DNA from 2 places in the Synergistes jonesii genome. Region 2 is predicted to be linked to the other one. Evidence: predicted binding sites of a transcription regulator. Region 2 holds the regulator's gene; the other holds the start of a gene.
The links. The regulator HrcA, encoded in region 2, represses chaperone genes, less so after heat shock. The targets are predictions, from matches to a motif close to TTAGCACTCNNTNNNANNGAGTGCTAA.
Positions count from the first base shown of each region.

Region 1: a site for HrcA is predicted at 2,754-2,780, ahead of groES (co-chaperone GroES). Genes of this name have one in related genera too.

Region 1 is NZ_JMKI01000037.1:162,890-171,694, forward strand. Features, by position in the region: gene EH55_RS09800 (hypothetical protein) at 1-171, opposite strand, end outside; gene groL (chaperonin GroEL) at 741-2,387, opposite strand; gene groES (co-chaperone GroES) at 2,425-2,715, opposite strand; gene tsaD (tRNA (adenosine(37)-N6)-threonylcarbamoyltransferase complex transferase subunit TsaD) at 3,099-4,121, opposite strand; gene EH55_RS09820 (hypothetical protein) at 4,121-4,318, opposite strand; gene EH55_RS09825 (hypothetical protein) at 4,300-4,851, opposite strand; gene murJ (murein biosynthesis integral membrane protein MurJ) at 4,935-6,629, opposite strand; gene lptB (LPS export ABC transporter ATP-binding protein) at 6,629-7,375, opposite strand; gene EH55_RS09840 (hypothetical protein) at 7,377-8,432, opposite strand; gene EH55_RS09845 (hypothetical protein) at 8,533-8,805, opposite strand, start outside.
Region 2 is NZ_JMKI01000004.1:56,668-65,472, reverse strand. Features, by position in the region: gene dnaJ (molecular chaperone DnaJ) at 1-134, opposite strand, end outside; gene dnaK (molecular chaperone DnaK) at 303-2,132, opposite strand; gene EH55_RS01370 (nucleotide exchange factor GrpE) at 2,201-2,749, opposite strand; gene hrcA (heat-inducible transcriptional repressor HrcA) at 2,764-3,768, opposite strand; gene EH55_RS01355 (histidine phosphatase family protein) at 4,044-4,697, shown strand; gene folP (dihydropteroate synthase) at 4,699-5,913, shown strand; gene folK (2-amino-4-hydroxy-6-hydroxymethyldihydropteridine diphosphokinase) at 5,906-6,406, shown strand; gene EH55_RS01340 (hypothetical protein) at 6,388-7,191, shown strand; gene EH55_RS01335 (DpnI domain-containing protein) at 7,213-7,971, opposite strand; gene EH55_RS01330 (MurR/RpiR family transcriptional regulator) at 8,078-8,805, opposite strand, start outside.

The DNA.
Region 1 (8,805 bases), on a different contig from region 2:
GTATTTGCCTTCACGTATCTGAGCTTTTATCTCTTCTTTGTGCAAGGCGAAGTATGCGTCAAGTTCATCCGCCTTCATCACGTCGATGCCGGCTGCACCTTTGTTTCGCTTGACTGCCTTTATTGCCTCGTCAATATTCCTGTCCTGTAATATCCATTCGATTAATTCCACTTGTTGCTCCTCTGTCTGTTCGTAAAGCTATCGAAAATCGTCCCCTCTGCCTTTTGCCTTCGCAGACCTACGTTTCTGCTTTCAGGGCATATCCTTGATTTCGGATTATTCCGACCTTGCTTGCAGTGATTTGCAATACATTGACATTAGGCCCTTCCCGTCTGGTGCTGTCGGTACTATGCTCTCAGCTGACTCCATCCGCAGGCCTTTTCCGCACGCTTCTCTGCGCCGGATGGATCTCCCGGGGTAAGACACAGTTCTTTCACCACACAACCTCCGGATTTACTGCTTCGGTATTATGTTTGCCTTTTGGGCTTAGGTTTGTCAGGCAACCTCACCCTCCGTTTAGCCTTGTATCCGGTTTCTGTTCGTAGGCTCAATGGCTTTGCTACACCGCTTCCTTCACTTGGACATTGCTGCCTTCTGCTTGCGCTTCGCTACGCTTGGCGGTAAATAACCGCGACTGGACTTTCACCAGTTAGAGCTGTGCCATGCCCGGCACACCAGCAAAAAGCCGGAGAGCGCATCTCCGGCTTTCGTATTTCCTTATGTTATGCAGGCGCTCGGACTTAGTAGTCCATGCCGCCCATTCCGCCCATACCGTTCATTCCGCCGCCCATGTCGCCGAGACGATCCTTCTTCTCCGGCTTGTCCGCCACTATCGCGTCCGTCGTGAGTATCATGGCCGCTATCGAAGAAGCGTTCTGCAGAGCCGAGCGCGTTACCTTGACGGGGTCGATGATGCCGGCTTCGATCATGTCGACGTATTCGCCCGTCGTCGCGTCGAGGCCCTGGCCCTCCTTCAGCGTCTTGACCTTCTCGATGATGACGTCGCCCTGCATGCCGCTGTTGTTCGCAATCAGGAAGAGCGGCTCGGTCAGCGCCTTCTCGACTATCATGGCGCCCGTCTTGATGTCGCCTTCGAGTTTCTCGGCTTCTTTTTTGACCGCCTTCGAGCATTCCACGAGCGCCACTCCGCCGCCTGCGACGATGCCTTCTTCTACTGCCGCGCGCGTCGAGTTCAGAGCGTCTTCGATGCGGAGCTTGAGCTCTTTCTGCTCCGTCTCCGTAGCAGCGCCGACCTGGATGACCGCCACGCCGCCGACGAGTTTGGCGAGGCGTTCCTGAAGCTTCTCTTTGTCGTACTCGGACGTCGAGTCGGCGAGCTCTTTCTTGATCTGAGCCGCGCGGTCCTTGATCTTCTGCGGGTCGCCGGCGCCGCCTACGATCGTCGTGTCTTCCTTTGTCACCTTTATCTTCTTCGCCTGACCGAGGTCCGCTACGTCGGCGCTTTCAAGCTTGCGTCCGACCTCTTCGCTGATAACCGTGGCGCCGGTGACTGTCGCGATGTCCTGCAGCATGGCCTTTCTGCGGTCGCCGAAGCCCGGGGCTTTGACCGCCACTACCTGCAGCGTGCCGCGCAGCTTGTTGACGACCAGCGTCGCCAGGGCTTCGCCCTCGACGTCCTCAGCGATGATGAGGATAGGTTTAGCCAGCTGCGCGATTTTTTCGAGCACCGGCAGCAGATCTTTGACGTTCGAAATCTTGCCGTCTACGATGAGAATCTTCGCGTCGTCGAGGAGGGACTCCATGCGGTCGGGGTTAGTGATCATATAGGGGCTGAGGTAGCCTTTGTCGAACTGGAGCCCTTCGACGGTCTCAAGCGTCGTGCCGAGGCTCTTGCTATCCTCTACCGTGATGACGCCCTCTTCGCCGACCTTCTCCATAGCTTCAGCGATGAGCTCGCCGACCTTCTTGTCGTTAGCGGAGATCGAGGCGACCTGCGCGGTCTTCTTGTGCCCTTTGACAGGCGAGGCTTTCTTCTTCAGCTCTTCGACTACCGCTTCGGTGGCGACTTCCATGCCTTTGCGAATCTGCATTCCGTTGGCGCCGGCCGCTACGTTCTTTATACCTTCGCGTATCATCGCGCGCGCGAGCACCGTGGCCGTCGTGGTGCCGTCGCCGGCAACGTCGTTCGTCTTCGAGGCGACTTCTTTGATGAGCTGCACGCCCATGTTCTCAAAGGGATCTTCCAGCTCTATTTCCTTTGCGATCGTCACACCGTCGTTGGTGATCGCCGGCGAGCCGAACTTCTTTTCGAGAACTACGTTGCGTCCCTTCGGTCCAAGGGTGATGCCGACCGTATCCGCCACTTTGTTGATCCCGCGCTCCATAGCGCGGCGCGCGTCTTCTTTGAAAAGCAATATCTTTGCCATGATTTTATTCCTCTCCTTTATCTTTTCCTATCGGCCGTTACTTCTCTACTACCGCAAGCACGTCTCTCTCGCCGATGACGAGGTAGGTCTCTTCTTCGACCTTGACTTCCGTGCCGGAATATTTGCTGTAGATGACTCTGTCGCCGACCTTGACTTCCATCGGCTGGCGCGAACCGTTGTCAAGTACTCTGCCCGTGCCTACCGCGACTACTTCGCCTTCGACCGGCTTCTCCTTAACCGTATCGGGGAGCACGAGCCCGCCCTTCGTCATTTCTTCCTTTTCCGCTGCTTTCACTACGATTCTGTCTCCAAGCGGTTTAAGTTTCATTAAAAAATCCCTCCTGTGATGTTTTTAACCTTCTTGTGTTAGCACTCACCTGCATCGAGTGCTAACCTTCTTAACGACTGTGATTTTAGTCTGTGACATAGCTTTTATCAAACATGGACAGATACAAATATTTTTTATTTTTGGCTGTTTCTTTTTGTTTTCTCGTTTTTTCGCGGATTTTCATAAAAGTGTTTGACGTTAATAAATCTTTCGCCGGCAAACGGGCTCGCCGCGATTTCTCGCGGCAGAGCGCAGCATAGAGGGAAGCCGCGCGCGTGATGGAAAAATCTGCACGGCGGGGCGGCAACAAAATAAAAAAACGCCGCGGCGACGAATTTTTTCGCCGCGCGGCGGTCTGCGCTTCGATATTTTTTATGAGCCTTTCACCATATGCTCCACGAGGGGTTCGGCGTCAGCCGCAGATCAGAGAGGTTTCCGCGCATATATGAATTATATCCGGCCGCGGCGATCATCACGGCGTTGTCCGTGCACATCTTGCGCGGAGGCAGGAAGAGCTCGATGCTTTTTTCCGCCGAATATTTTTCAAGCGCCGCGCGCAGCGCCGAGTTCGCCGCGACCCCTCCGGAAACAGTGAGCCGCTTGACGCCGGTCGTCTTAACCGCGAGCGTGATTTTTTTCAAAAGGCTTTCGACGACTGCGCGCTGAAACGACGCGCATATGTCCGCGACGGGCGGCGCGCCGCGTTCGGATTCTTTTTCTATAAGCGTCATCGCCGCGGTCTTAAGACCGCTGAAGCTGAATTCTATTTCGCGAGTGGAGGCGAGGGGAACGGGGAGATCGAAGGCGTACGCATCCCCCGACGCCGCCAGCCTGTCGATGACCGGGCCGCCGGGGTAGCCGAGCCCAAGGACCTTCGATATCTTATCGTAGGCTTCGCCGGCCGCGTCGTCGCGGGTCGTGCCGAGGAGCTCGTAATCGCCGAATGCACGCGCAAGGACGACTTCGGTATGGCCGCCCGAGACGATCAGCGAGATGAACGGCGGCACGAGCTCTTCAGAGGCGGCGTTCGCAAAGATATGCCCCTCGAGATGGTTGACGCCGAGCAGCGGCACGCCCCACCCCTGCGAGAGCGCCTTCGCGGTCATCACGCCGACCATCAGCGAACCGATGAGCCCGGGGCCGGCGGTGACGGCGATAAGGCCGAGCTCTTCGCGCGGATTTTTTACACCGGCCTGCGCGAGAGCGCTTTCCAGCAGAGGCAGCATCGCTTCCTGGTGCATGCGCGACGCGAGCTCCGGCACCACCCCGCCGTATGCGCTGTGGGAATCGATCTGGCTCGATATGCTGTCGGCTAGGACCTTCCGCGCGCCGCCGAGGAGGGCGACCGCAGTATCGTCGCAGCTCGTCTCTATCGCGAGCGTGATGAATTTTTCTTCTTCCGGCATCAGTGCGAGCAGCCCCCGCAGCCCCCGCAGCTCCCGGTGCAGCAGCTTTTTTTGCCGCGACGCGCCTCGCCTTCGACGTGTATCAGCACGCGGCAGCGGCACTGCGGGCACTGTTCGGCGAAGCCCCCGCTCGCGAATTCAAGGCCGCATTCGGCGCATCTGTAAAGATGTTTTTCTTCTACTTCAGGATTTTCCATATCTCGCTGTAATCTCCGTAGCCTATTTTTATTTCTTTGCCGGCCTTGAGCCCAGAGGCGGGAATCGCAAACGCGAAGTACCCCTCGCTCTTCGACGGCTGAGGGCCGAAGGGGTTCGTCATGCTCGGCGACAGTATGTCCTCTTTCCGAAGGCGATGCTCTCCGACGAATACTTTCGTATAGTCGAAGTCCCACGGCTTATAAACGTCGACGTGCGCGATAAAGAGCTTTTTTTTGCGTATCGGGTCGGTCCCGTAATAGCGCCCCATTTCAAAGACCCACTGGGGAAGCGACACGTCGGAGGCTATCGCCTTCGACATCGCTTCGTCTACGTATATGATCTGTATCGCGCCGCGCGCGCCGAGAATCATCTCTCCGAGGCGTTCTCCCTCGACCCATATGTCGGTTTGCCTTTCGTCTATCAGCTCCGACGCCGGCCGGGCGGTTTCAACCCTTTCGCGCGCCGCAAAAGCGCAGGAGGCGGCAAGAAGCGCCGCGGCCAAAGCTATGAGCATGCAGATCGTTTTTTTCATTTTAGATATCTCCTTCGAATCGCCCGTTTAAACGCGGAAAATATTTCCCCGCTTCAAAAAATATCTTATCACAACGGCGTATTTTAGGAGCGTTTTTTGGCTACCGCGCCCTTTATCCACTTCCATTCGGGGCAGCGCGCCAGCACAGTCGAAGCCGCGTAGACGGAGGCGCCGCCTCCCGCCGCAGCAAACAGCCACAGGAGGCGCAGCGCGACGCCGGAGCTTTTAGGATAGGGCGCGAAAAACTTCAGCGCGAACAGGAATGCCGCAAGCAGCAGCAGCGGCGGCACGAGGCGAAAGAGCCATTTTACTTCCAGTATAGAGAGCTTTTCCCCTATGCTGCGCGAGAGCAGCCGCGCCGCGAATATCGCGGCCGAAGTGAAGGCAGCTGCGGAGGCCGCGGCAAGACCGGCGTAGCCGAAGCTCCGCATCAGCAGCACGCTCGCGCCGAGGTTGACGCAGACCGTTACGCCCGTTACCATCACGGCGGCGCGCGGCATGCGCCTTGCGTAGATCGCGCGCATTATTATCGTATTGCTCGCCATGCCGGGGAGCCCGAGCGCGTAGAGCGAAAGCGCGGTGGAAGTAGCCTTCCACGCCCATTCGGAGAAGGCGCCGCGGTAAAAGAGTATGTGCACGACCTCGCCGGAAACGGCGGCGAGCCCGACGGCGACGGGCAGGATGACGAAAAGGTTGAAGCGTATCGCGTCGCGCGCGAAATCGCGGAATTCGGCGGTCTTATTCGGGTCCTGCCGCGAAAGCATCGGAAGCACAGCCTGCGATATCGTTATCACAAAAAGTCCGAGAGGCAGCTGAAGCACGCGGTCCGCATATGTGAGCACGGAGATGGAGCCGGCCGAAAGGAAAGAGCCGAGCATCCTGCTTATCACAGGGTTGAGCTGATTGAGCGAGAGCCCGGCGGCGTAGGGAAGGAAGAGCGCCATCATGCTGCGCAGCTGCGCGTCGTTTTTGCGCGGCACGGCCGGGCGCAGCGGCATTTTCAGCTTCGAGCACCAGCAGAGCTGCAGCAGCATATGGAAGAGCCCGCCGATAAGTACTGCGAACGCGAGGTTCCACACCGAAAGATGTTTTCTCGTAGCGACTAGGAAGAGTATATAGGCTAAGTTGCTGACCGCCGGCGCGACGGCGGGGATGAAGAAGCTGCCCATGCTGTTCAGCACGCCCATCGCCAGCGCGCCGACGGATACGAGTATCAGGAAGGGGAACATCGCGCGCGAAAGGGCTATCGCGAGCGCGCGCTCCGCAGGAGCGAAGCCGGGCGCCATTATGTCGACGATCGCCGGCGCAAGCAACACTCCGGCCGCTATCACGGCCGAACAGCCGAGTATCAGGATTGAGAGCGCTTCATTCGAAAGCCTGCGGGCCCTTTCACATCCGTCGGCCGCGAGCGAGCGCGAGAACACCGGCACGAAGGAGGCCGAGAGCGCGCCCTCGGCGAGGAGCTGGCGCGACAGATTGGCGATCGTATAGGCGACGAAGAAGGCGTCGAGCTGACGAGTCGCCCCGAAGAGCGCGGCGGTCAGCATTTCGCGGATAAGGCCGAGGATGCGGCTGAGCAAAGTGCCCGCCATCATCCGCATCGCGTGGAAGACCATGCCCGATAACGCATCGGGACGCTTGGTCCCTATGGTAGTCTCTTCGCTTCGCGCTTTGCGCGAAGAGGGACCCGCGCAGCCCGATAACGCATCCGGACGCTTGGCCCTTTCCTCTTCGGTTATTTCCGGCTCGTTCGAGCCGTTCGTCTGGCTTTCTTCCATTACCAGGTGAAGTCTTCTCCGAGATAGAACTTTTTAGCGTCTTTGTTTTCCGTGATGTACTCCGGCTCGCCTTCGAGGAAGACTTTGCCTTCGTATATGAGGCAGGCGCGGTCCGTTATTTTCAGCGTGTCGCGGACGTTGTGGTCCGTCAGGAGTATGCCGTAGCCGCGCTCCTTGAGGTCGCGGATCATCGACTGGAGGTCCGCGACGGCGATCGGGTCGATGCCGCTGAAGGGCTCGTCAAGGAGTATGAAGAGAGGTTCCATCGCAAGGCAGCGCGCTATCTCGACGCGGCGGCGTTCTCCCCCGGAGAGCGCATGGGCTTTAGTGTCCTCAAGGCGCGAGAGGCCGTATTCTTTGAGCAGCCCCGTTATCTTCTCGCCGCGTTCGTCGCTCTCCATTCCCGATTCTTCGAGCACCAGGTCGAGATTTTGGCGCACCGTGAGGCTCCTGAAGACCGAAGGCTCCTGCGGAAGGTAGCCTATCCCGGCCCTCGCGCGGCGGTACATCGGCATGCCGGAGAGCGAGACGCCGCCGAGCGTGACGTTGCCGCTTTCGGGCAGTATCCGGCCGACTATCATATAGAAGGTGGTGCTTTTCCCGGCTCCGTTCGGGCCGAGCAGCCCCAGTATCTCTCCGCTCTTTATCTCTAAACTGACTTCGTCGACGACCCGCCGGCCGGAAAATGATTTCACAAGTTTTTCCGTGCGCAGCACCGCTGATCTTTTCCCGTCAAGCTGCGCCATTTTAATCGTTCACCCATTCTTCTTCTTCGTATGAAATATGCTGGTCGTCCGGGCGCCGCCGGCCGCTCTCCCCGGGTTCGCCCTCAGGGGCTTTTTTTTCGGCCTGTTTCGTCTCCTTCGCCCGCTTCGCTTCGTCCTTCGGAGCGCTCTTCGTGTTCGCCGGCGTTTTCTTTTCTTTTCCTTCGACTAAGAAGACTATCCTCGAATTTCCCTTGGCTTCGACGACCTTCGTGTCCTCGTGCATGACCATCGTATCGGCGGTCACCGTCTTGCCGTCGCTGCGTACGGCCTTAGTGTTGCCAGACACCACGACGGTGCCGCGAGCCTTCGAGTAGACGGCCTTGTCTCCGGTGATCTTCGTCTTCTTTCCCTCTTTGTCGATATAATCGAATATTACGTTCTTCTCCGCCACCATCTCGGTCATGCCCTCATCCCCCGTCTGCGGGTCCTCGGCTATGCGCCCCTCGACGCTCTTCGCGGAAAGGGCGAATTTTTTGACCTTGTCTTCGTAGCGCCTCACTTCGCGCGCCCAGAACTTGTCGTTTATCCTCGTGAATTCGTCGGAGTTTATCACCCTGTTGTCAAGCACGCCGTTGACCTTGCCCTTGGCCCAATAGTTTTTCGTGCCCATCTGCCAGCGCACGTAATCGGCGTTGAGCCAGTCCTTAGGCTCGCGCGTGAGCTTCACGTTGCCCTGCGCCTCGAACGTTCCGTCGGTCTTCTTCGTACTGTCGCCCGTCCACGACGCTCTGTCGGATTTAAGCGTTACGCCCTCGTCGGGAAACTTTCCGTCGACGTTGCCGCGGACCCTGAGTATCTCTTTTTCGGTGTTGCCGTCGGCCTCAGCTCCCTTTATAACCGCTCTGTCCTTGACGATCACCACGTTGCCCTTAGCGAAGGCGTCGCCGGTATTCGTGTCATAGCGGATGTCGTCCGCGGAAAGGGAATTTTGTGTTTCGGCGGCGTAAATCGTCCCCGGCTGCGCCGCAAGAAGGCCGCAAAGCGTGCAGAGCGCGGCGGCGGCGCATATTTTTTTTAATTTTATTTTTATTGCCATATCGTACCCCTCATTTCAGCAAGATGGAGCGGAGCTGCGCGAGCTCACAGATAGGGATATTCTACATGATTCGGCGCGATACCGCGATATATATTCAGAATCATTTTCCACTTCCGACCCTCTTATTTTTGCCCTGCGGCGCGCTCTGCGCCGGCGCTTTCAGCCTCTTCTCTATCTGCGTGAATATATCGTGCAGGAAGACGAAATAATCCATGCCGTTCTGCGGGGCGGCGAGGGTGAGGCGGTTGGCGTGCGCTACGGCGGCGTAACGGATCGTCTGCGGCGTCCACGGGTCGAGCAGCAGCAGCCAGCCGCGTCTTTCCGCTTCGTCGAGCGCAGCTGAGAGAGCGGCGGCGTCGCCGTTCAGCCAGCC
Region 2 (8,805 bases):
TCTTTGTCGCCCGGGTTTGCGTCCGGATGATATTTCCTCGTCAGCGTACGGTAAGCCTTCTTTATGTCGTCAGCCGATGCTTCCCGGCTAACGCCCAATATTTCGTAATAGTCCTTTTTACCGGGAGCAGCCATCAGCGCCTCACCTCTCAATAAAATTTACGCATTTACAGCAACGGATTATACAACAGGGCGGCTATTTGTCAAGATTAGTTAAAAATCTGGGAGAGCCGCCTGCGCCGCATATCTCACTAATATGCCGCAGAGGTATCCTCTGCGGCATACTTGGCTATTTTTTGAGGATTAATTGTCTTCCTCGTGGAATTCTGCGTCTACCGTCTCGCCGTCGCCTCCGTTATCCTGCGGCGGCTGCGGTTGAGCCCCTGCTCCAGGCTGCGTTCCGGCTCCGGCCTTCTGCGCCGCCTGCGCGAGAACGTTCATCACATCCATCAGCTTCTTCGTCTCTTCTTTGATCGCCGAGGAGTCCTCTCCGCCCATCTTTTCGCGGAGCTTGGCTATCTGCTCGTTGACTCTTGCTTGAGCCGCGGGATCAGCGCCGCCTGATTCCTTGACAAGCTTCTCGGATTGGTAAATAACCGACTCCGCTTCGTTGCGAGCTTCGATGAGCTCTTTGCGCTTTTTGTCCGCGCTTTCGTTCACTTCAGCGTCGCGGCGCATCTTCTCGATCTCCTCTTCGGTCAGGCGCGACGACTGTATGGTGATGTGCTGCTCCTTGCCGGTCGCCTTGTCTTTCGCCGTGACGTTCACTATACCGTTTGCGTCGATATCGAACGTTACTTCGATCTGCGGGATACCGCGCGGCGCCGGCTTGATGCCGTCGAGGATGAAGCGCCCGAGCGTTACGTTGTCGCCGGCCATCGCACGCTCGCCCTGCAGCACGTGTATCTCTACCTGCGGCTGGTTGTCCGCCGCCGTCGTGAATACCTGGCTCTTGGAGACGGGGATCGCGGTGTTCTTGTCGATTATCTTCGTGAAGACTCCACCGAGCGTCTCAAGTCCGAGCGAAAGCGGCGTTACGTCGACGAGGACTATCCCCTGCTGTTCGCCGGAGAGGATGGCTCCCTGCAGAGCCGCACCCATTGCGACGCACTCGTCCGGGTTGATGCCCTTTGTCGGCTCTTTGCCCATGATCTCCTGCACAAGCTTCTGGACCATCGGCATACGCGTCGAGCCGCCGACGAGAAGTATCTTGTTGATGTCGGCCGGCGCAAGCCCGGCGTCCTTCATCGCCGTCTTGACGGGCGCTATCGTCTTTTCGAGCAGCGCGTGCGTCAGGTCTTCGAATTTCGCGCGCGTCAGCTTCAGTTCAAGGTGCTTCGGACCGTTGGCGTCTGCAGTGATGAACGGCAGGGAGATCGTCGTTTCCTGCATCGACGAGAGCTCGATCTTCGCCTTTTCGGCCGCTTCGCGCAGACGCTGCGAAGCCATCTTGTCCTTCAGCAGGTCGATGCCGTCGCTCTTTTTGAACTCCGACGCGAGCCATTTGACTATCTCGTTGTCCCAGTCGTCGCCGCCGAGCAGGTTGTCGCCGGCCGTCGAGAGGACTTCGAAAACGCCTTCGCCGACGTCGAGTATCGAAACGTCGAAGGTGCCGCCGCCCAAGTCGTAGACCATTATCTTATGGTCGCCCTTCTCCATGTTGACACCGTAGGCGAGACAGGCCGCCGTCGGCTCGTTGATGATGCGTTTTACGTTGAGCCCGGCGATCGTTCCCGCGTCCTTCGTGGCCTGACGCTGAGCGTCGGTGAAGTAGGCGGGGCACGTGATGACCGCGTCGGTGACCGTCGTGCCGAGATACTCTTCGGCGTCTTTCTTGAGCTTCTGGAGAATCATCGCCGATATCTGCTGCGGCGTGTAGCTCTTGCCGTCTATCGATATCGTCTTGTCGCTGCCCATCGAACGCTTGATCGAAATGACCGTGCGGTCGGGGTTGACTATCGCCTGGCGCTTAGCAAGCTGCCCGACGAGTATTTCGTTGTCCTTAGTGAAGGCCACCACGGACGGCGTGGTGCGCTGCCCTTCTGGGTTCGGTATTACCGTTACGTTGTCCCCCTCTTTTACCGACACGCAGCTGTTCGTAGTTCCAAGGTCTATTCCTATTGTCTTGCTCATAATACACTCCACCTTTTGTGTTTATAAATTTTTAACGGGCGCTGCCGCCCCTTTTGTTTCCTTAATTATCAATTATCCTGTCCGCCGCTGTACTTTCCGACGCGCACCTGCGGCGCTTTCAGCACACGCCCCGCCAGCTTGTAGCCGCGGCAAAGCGCGCCGATTATGTGTCCGTCCCTTGACGCGTCGTCGACCGGCTCCATCGACACAGCTTCGTGAAGCGACGGGTCGAACTCTCCCTCTACCGGGATGAATTCCAGCCCCAGATTGCAGAGGCCATTTTCAAACTGTTTGATGACCATCGCCATCCCCTTTGCCAGGGCGCTTTCCTTATCCGTCACGGCGTCAGCGATTCTTTCGAGGTTTTCAAAGACGGGTATCATTTCTTTCACCGCCTGCTCCGCCGCAAGCTTCGCGTTGATCTCGCGGTCTCTCTCCATCCTCGTGCGCAGGTTGAAATAATCCGCCCTGCCGCGCGCGACCTCCTCCTTTAATTTTTTTACCTCTTCTTTGAGCTCGTCGCACTCGGAAGGACGCTGCTCCGCCTCTTCGGCGGCTTCCAGCACTTCTTCCGTGGCCTGCGGCTCTTCGGCGTTAGGTTTTTTCTGCTCGTCCATATCTATTCTCCTCTTTAGCTCTGGTCGGAGTCCAGCTCCCGCAGCACCCCGTCTATCGCGCTGATAGCTTTTTCGTAATCCATCCTCTCGGGGCCGATGACGCCCACCACGGCCTTCTGCCCCCCGGCCTCGCCCGTCGCGGCCACAAGCGCCGAGCTTTCCATGCCCGGAACGCCGTTTTCTCTGCCTATCATCACGTTCATCTCGTTCATAGAGCAGCGGTTGACGAGAGCCGTCATGCTGCTTTCTTCTTCTATAAAGGAACAGAGAGCCTGAATCTTACCCAGATCCTGAAAATCCTGCAGCTTCATTATGCCACTCAGCGAGCCGGTGAAGATTCTCGTCTTCGGCGCGCAGAGCATTCCGTCTATCGCGGCAAGGGCCCTGCTGCAGGCCTCACGGCAGCTGTTGAGTCCAGCGGTCAGAGAGGTCTTCAGCGAAGCTTTTATCTCGCTCCACGGCCTGCCGGAATAGCGGTTGAGGCCCGCCGCGAGCTTGTCCAGCTCTTCCTGCGGCATGTCCGTCGTCATGTCGATGAACTTCTGATGCACGAGGCCGCCCTGCAAAACGATAAGAAGCAGCACGCGCCTCTCGCCGAGACGGACAAAGCTGACATGCTGGAAGCGTACCGTGTCGAGCGGCGTGATCGCGGCGATGCCGACATAATCGGATACGCGGCTCAGCATCTCGGAGGCCAGCTCCAGCATTTTGCCGAGCCCCTGCCTGTGCTCCATCATTTTCTGCAACAGCTTCACAGACGGGCCGGCGCTACTCATGCGCTGGAGCACCGAGTCGACGTAGAGCCTGTATCCCTGAGTCGTCGGGATGCGTCCGGAGGACGCGTGGGTCTGCGTCAGGAAGCCCATGTCCTCAAGGTCGGACATCTCGTTCCTTATCGTAGCGGAGCTGCGCCCCGTGAGGTAGCGGCGCGAAACGGTACGCGAACCGACGGTCTCGCCGCTCTTTATGTACTCGTACACTACGGAGAGGACGACTTCCAACTGTCTTTCCGTGATCATTCCGCCTCACCTTCCGTATCGTCTGCCTCTATTTGTTAGCACTCGATGACATCGAGTGCCAACACCCCAACGACAAGTAAATAATAATCGTCATAATGGCTTTTGTCAATACAGGTCAAAAAAATTTTTGCGGATTTTCTCGCCGGAATTTTTTTCGCGCGGCGCGCTGCGCGGTTTTCTTCGCCGGTGTTTGATGTATAATAAAAAAATGTTTTGCGGCAGACGCGCCGCATTGTTTTTTTATCCGCGCGCCGCCGCGGCGGGAGTGACAACTTTTGAACAAAGACGGAGACAAGACATTCATATATCTGATTCGCCACGGCGAGTGCGCCGGCAACAAAGAAAGGCGCATCCGCGGCTGCATAGATTTCCCCCTGAACGACAACGGGCTTATGCAGGCGCACGCGCTGGCGTCGGCCCTCAAGGATAAGGGCATCGAATATATTTATTCGAGCCCGCTTTCGCGCGCGACGACGACAGCGAAGATTCTCGGAGACGCGATCGGCCTGCCCTACGAAACGCGCGACGGCTTCTGCAACATACACATCGGCGCATGGGAAAACAGAATAAAAGCCGAGCTCGCAGTCGAACAGCCCGAGCTGTGGCATACGTGGCTCACGCAGCCGGAGGAGTGGAAGCTCGAAGGCGCGGAGACTCTCGACCAGGTACGCGACAGGGCCCTCACCGATCTCAATAAAATAATAGAAGAGCGCCGAGGCAGCACGATCGCGCTCATCGCGCATAGAGGCGTGCTCAAGCCGCTCATCGGCGGCGCGCTCGGCATCCGCCGTCCGTCGTACTGGAGGATACATTTCGACACCGCTTCATACAGCCTGCTGACCTTCGACTCGCTTCACGGCTACTGCCTAATGGGGCTGAATTTCACAGAGCATCTGGCGGGACTTCCCATCGTTCAGGAGTTTGATTGATATGCAGGCGCATTTGATTCGCTTAGGAGACAAAAAAGAGCTCGAACAGGCTGCGGTAAAGATCGGCTGCGGCGAGGGATCGCTGAGCTATTTCGACGCGCGCCGCGAAATGCTTCAGATATACGTGACTGGAGCGCCGTCGCCGGCCGCCGCCGTCATCAAGCAGGAGATGCTTTCGCGCGGCGGGGATGCGGCCGTCCACGCACAGGTCATAACCTGCGGCGTCAAGGAAAGCGACGTGATAATTTTCGGCACGGCCAAGCAGCTCGGCTTCCTCGCTGAGAAGCTGGAAAAGATGCCGTGGTGGAAGCTGCCGGAGCTCGCGGCGGACATCCGTTCCCTCGTAGCGCCCTTCGAGCCGCGCAGGGTGGAAACGCCCTGCGGCGCAGAGCTCTCGTTTGGATCGAGAATGCTGCTGATGGGGATAATCAACCTTACCGACGATTCCTTCTTCGCCGGCAGCCGCTGCGGAGACGACGTTTCGCAGGCGCTGCGCCGCGCGCTGAAAATGGCCGAGGAGGGCGCTGACATACTGGACCTCGGCGCCGAATCGACGCGCCCGGGCTCCGGACGCGTTCCGGAGGAGGAGGAGATGTCGCGCATCTCAGCCGCCGTCAGGGCGATAAGAAAAGAGCTGCCGAAAATGCCGCTTTCTATAGACACGACCCGTTCGTCGACGGCGCGCGCGGCGCTCGCCGAAGGCGCGGATCTCATAAACGACATCTCGGGGCTGCAGTTCGACGAAAAGATCGCGGAGGCCGCCGCCGAAGGGCGCGCGCTGCTCTGCGTGATGCATACGCGCGGCACGCCGCAGAACATGCAGGAACAGTGCGGCTACGAAGACCTCATATCCGACGTCTGCCAATTCCTGCGCGGCGCGGCGCGCAAAGCGATCGACTCCGGCGTCGAAAAAGAAAAGATAATAATCGACCCCGGCATCGGCTTCGCGAAAAATTACAATCAAAACCTTATGATCCTGCGCCACTGCGAAAGCTTCAAGGCGCTTGGCTATCCTCTGCTGATCGGAGCGTCGCGCAAAAGATTCGTGGGCGCCGCGACAAAAAAGGAAACTCCGGCCGAACGCTTAGCCGGCACGCTTGCCGTGACGGCGCTCTGCGCCGCGGCCCGCGCCGATATAATCAGAGTCCACGACGTAAAGGAGAACAAAGAGGCTATAATGATGGCGGAAGCCATTATTGGAGCGGACTATGAGTGAGCACGCGGTAACCCTCTCTCTCGGCTCCAACCTAGGGAACAGGCTGGGGATGCTGAGGAGCGCGCTGGCGAAGCTCGAAGAGGGAGGCGTGACGATAACCGCAGCGAGCCGCGTCTGCGAGACGAAGCCGTGGGGCGTGACGGAGCAGCCTCTCTTCCTCAACATCTGCGCCAAGGCGCTTACGAGGCTCGCGGCGGAAGATTTGTTATTTCTGCTTAAAAAGACCGAGGCGGAGCTCGGGCGCTCTGCGGGAGAAAGATGGGGGCCGCGGGAGATCGACATCGACATAATATTTTTCGACTCGCTCCGCTTCGAAAGCGAAGAAATGGCGATCCCGCATCCGCGCATGCACGAGCGCGGCTTCGTGCTCGCGCCGCTCGCCGAGATCGCACCGGACGACGTTCACCCCGTCCTTAAAAAAAGCGTAAAGGAGCTGTATGACGCGCTCCCAGATTCTGAAAAGGAGGGTATGACGTGGATAACGAAAATATAAAAAATATCCCCGCCTTCGCCGGCGGCAAAAAGCTCGGGATGCTCTTCCTGCCGCTGATGCTGGCAGCCGCGGCCTTCATACTGATCGCCGCGCCGGCCGAGGAAGGCAGCGATAAAAACGTAAGCCTGCGCACGTTCGAGGTACCGGGCTTTCCGATGATTCTCGTCCTCGAACAGGAGGCCGGAACGATAAATTCGGCGTGGCTCAGGACGCCGGCCGGAGCGCGGGGCCTCGAAAGGCTCGAGGGGCTTTCGTTCATTTCCGAAAACGCGATACTTTCAAAGGTCGATCAGGATTCAAAGGACGACCTTCTGTGGAATCTTTCCTTCATGAACTTCGAGGGCAGCGGGACACATCTGTGGATAGGCATGACGACCCAGTCACCACACGTTTTCGTGACCTCCGCGCCCTTCCAGTACACGAGATGGCACGCGCTGCCGGCGAAGATCGAAGTGCCTAAGGGCACGAGCATATACATAGCGCCCGCCGCGCCATTCTACAAGCTTCTTGAAAAGCAGTACGGCGGTACGGAAAGCTATTCATTCATATATACGATAATGATGACGCCCGAGGGGCCGGCGTTCGTCCCCGTGCCCTCAGTCTACGGACAACTCTCCGTGCTGCTCAGAGCCGGTATGCACGGTGAAACGTCGCCGAACAAAAGGATGGCCTACGTCAAGATGCTGACGGAGTTCAACCGCTTAGCCGAAGGCAAAGCCCCGCAGGCCGATACGCTGCTGAATTTCCCCATGGAAAAAATAGAAACTCTGTCGTGGAAAAAATAAAAAATACCTTGCACGCGCCGGTTATAGCCTGCGGTAGCGACCCCCGCCAAGGAATTCTATGAAGCCCTTGTCGCGCAGAAGCTGAAGCTGCTGTCTGATTTTGGCTTCGACGTTGTTGTTCTCCGCGTGTTTCGCTTTCAGCGCTTCTGAAAATTTATATATGTCTTTCAGGGCGAACTCTTCGCCAACGCCGTTCACGCACGACAGGACGTCAAGCAGCCACCCGCGTTTCTTTATATCCTTCGTCTCAAGCGGCTTTATCCTCCGATAGCTTTCGAGGACGAAGCCCTTATCCGTTTCGTAGCCCTCTTTTATAATGCTGATTCTGCCGTCCGGCGGAATCTTGGAATAGAGGATGTTGCTCCCTTCCCATCCACCGCGGCGTGCGTTCTTTGAAAGGGCTTTTCTTCTTTCGATCACGGAAGGGACAAAAAAGAATTTCGGAACGAATACGAGCTCTGAGACAATCAGGCCGCAATAGCGCAGCACAAGCAAGTTCGGGTTTGAGCTGCAGTTTATCCTTTCGATCGCGGAAGCGTACGCGCCGTCGACTATCTTTCTGCCGATGTTTCCGCCCTTGCTCTTCAGCTCGTATTCCTCGCCGCACTCATCGCAGAAAAAATCCGCGACGCGCCTGTTGTTTTCAAAACGCTGCAACTTCTCTCCCCCGCAGCAAGGACAGTACAAATTATCCGAGCCCCATGCTTCGCTCATGACCCGTATCTGCTGCGAACGGCTTTTGTAATTCTGCGCAAGCTTCGCATCAAAGCTGAGATTCATAATCAAATCCACGCGCCGGGCGTTCATCCGCCGGCGCCCCGCAAAAAAGTGCGGCGCGGCCACAACGGCTGCGCCGTCTTCTGAATGTGCGCCGTCAAAAAAAGAATTAATATTTCAGTCCGAAGATCGGGTGGAAGATTCTTTCGTCGTGCAGGAAGTTTGCCTGCTCCTCGAAAGAACGCTTCGCCGCCGCGCCCAACGACACGGCGAGAGCCGACGTCAGCACGTGCGTCAGGAATATCGGACCGATTATGCTGCTGCCGAAGGTCGGGCTGTTCGCCGAGACGTTGAGCTGCAAATCGGCGAAACGGCAGACCGGAGCCGCGGCGCTGTCCGTCAGCGTTATGACCTTCGCGCCGTTTCTGTGAGCTATCTCGACGGATTCCGTGACTTCCACAGCGTAGCTCGGAAGCTCGCAGACGATCACGACGTCGCCCTTGCGCACGCCGCGCACCTGCTCCCAGAGCGACAGGCCTCCGCGGCGGCAGAGTATCGCGCGGCAGCCCATGACCGTCAGGCGTATCTGCATCAGCTCCATTACAAGCGAGGAGATGCCCCAGCCTATGCAGTAGATGTTGTTCGCGCCTTTGATCAGCTCGTTGAAGCGCTCGGTGTCGTTTGGCGACATCTGCGCCATCGTGTCGTCGAGGTTGGCGTGCTCCGCCTTGAAAACGCTTTCCGGGAACGAATCGTTAGAATTCACCGCTCTGGCGAGAAGCGCCGCGGGGTTGATCTGTTCGAGGATCGTCTTCTGCATGCAGGCCTTCAGTTCGGCGTATCCGGTAAAGCCGAGCATCTGAGCCACGCGCACGAGCTGGGCCTTCGAGACCTTCA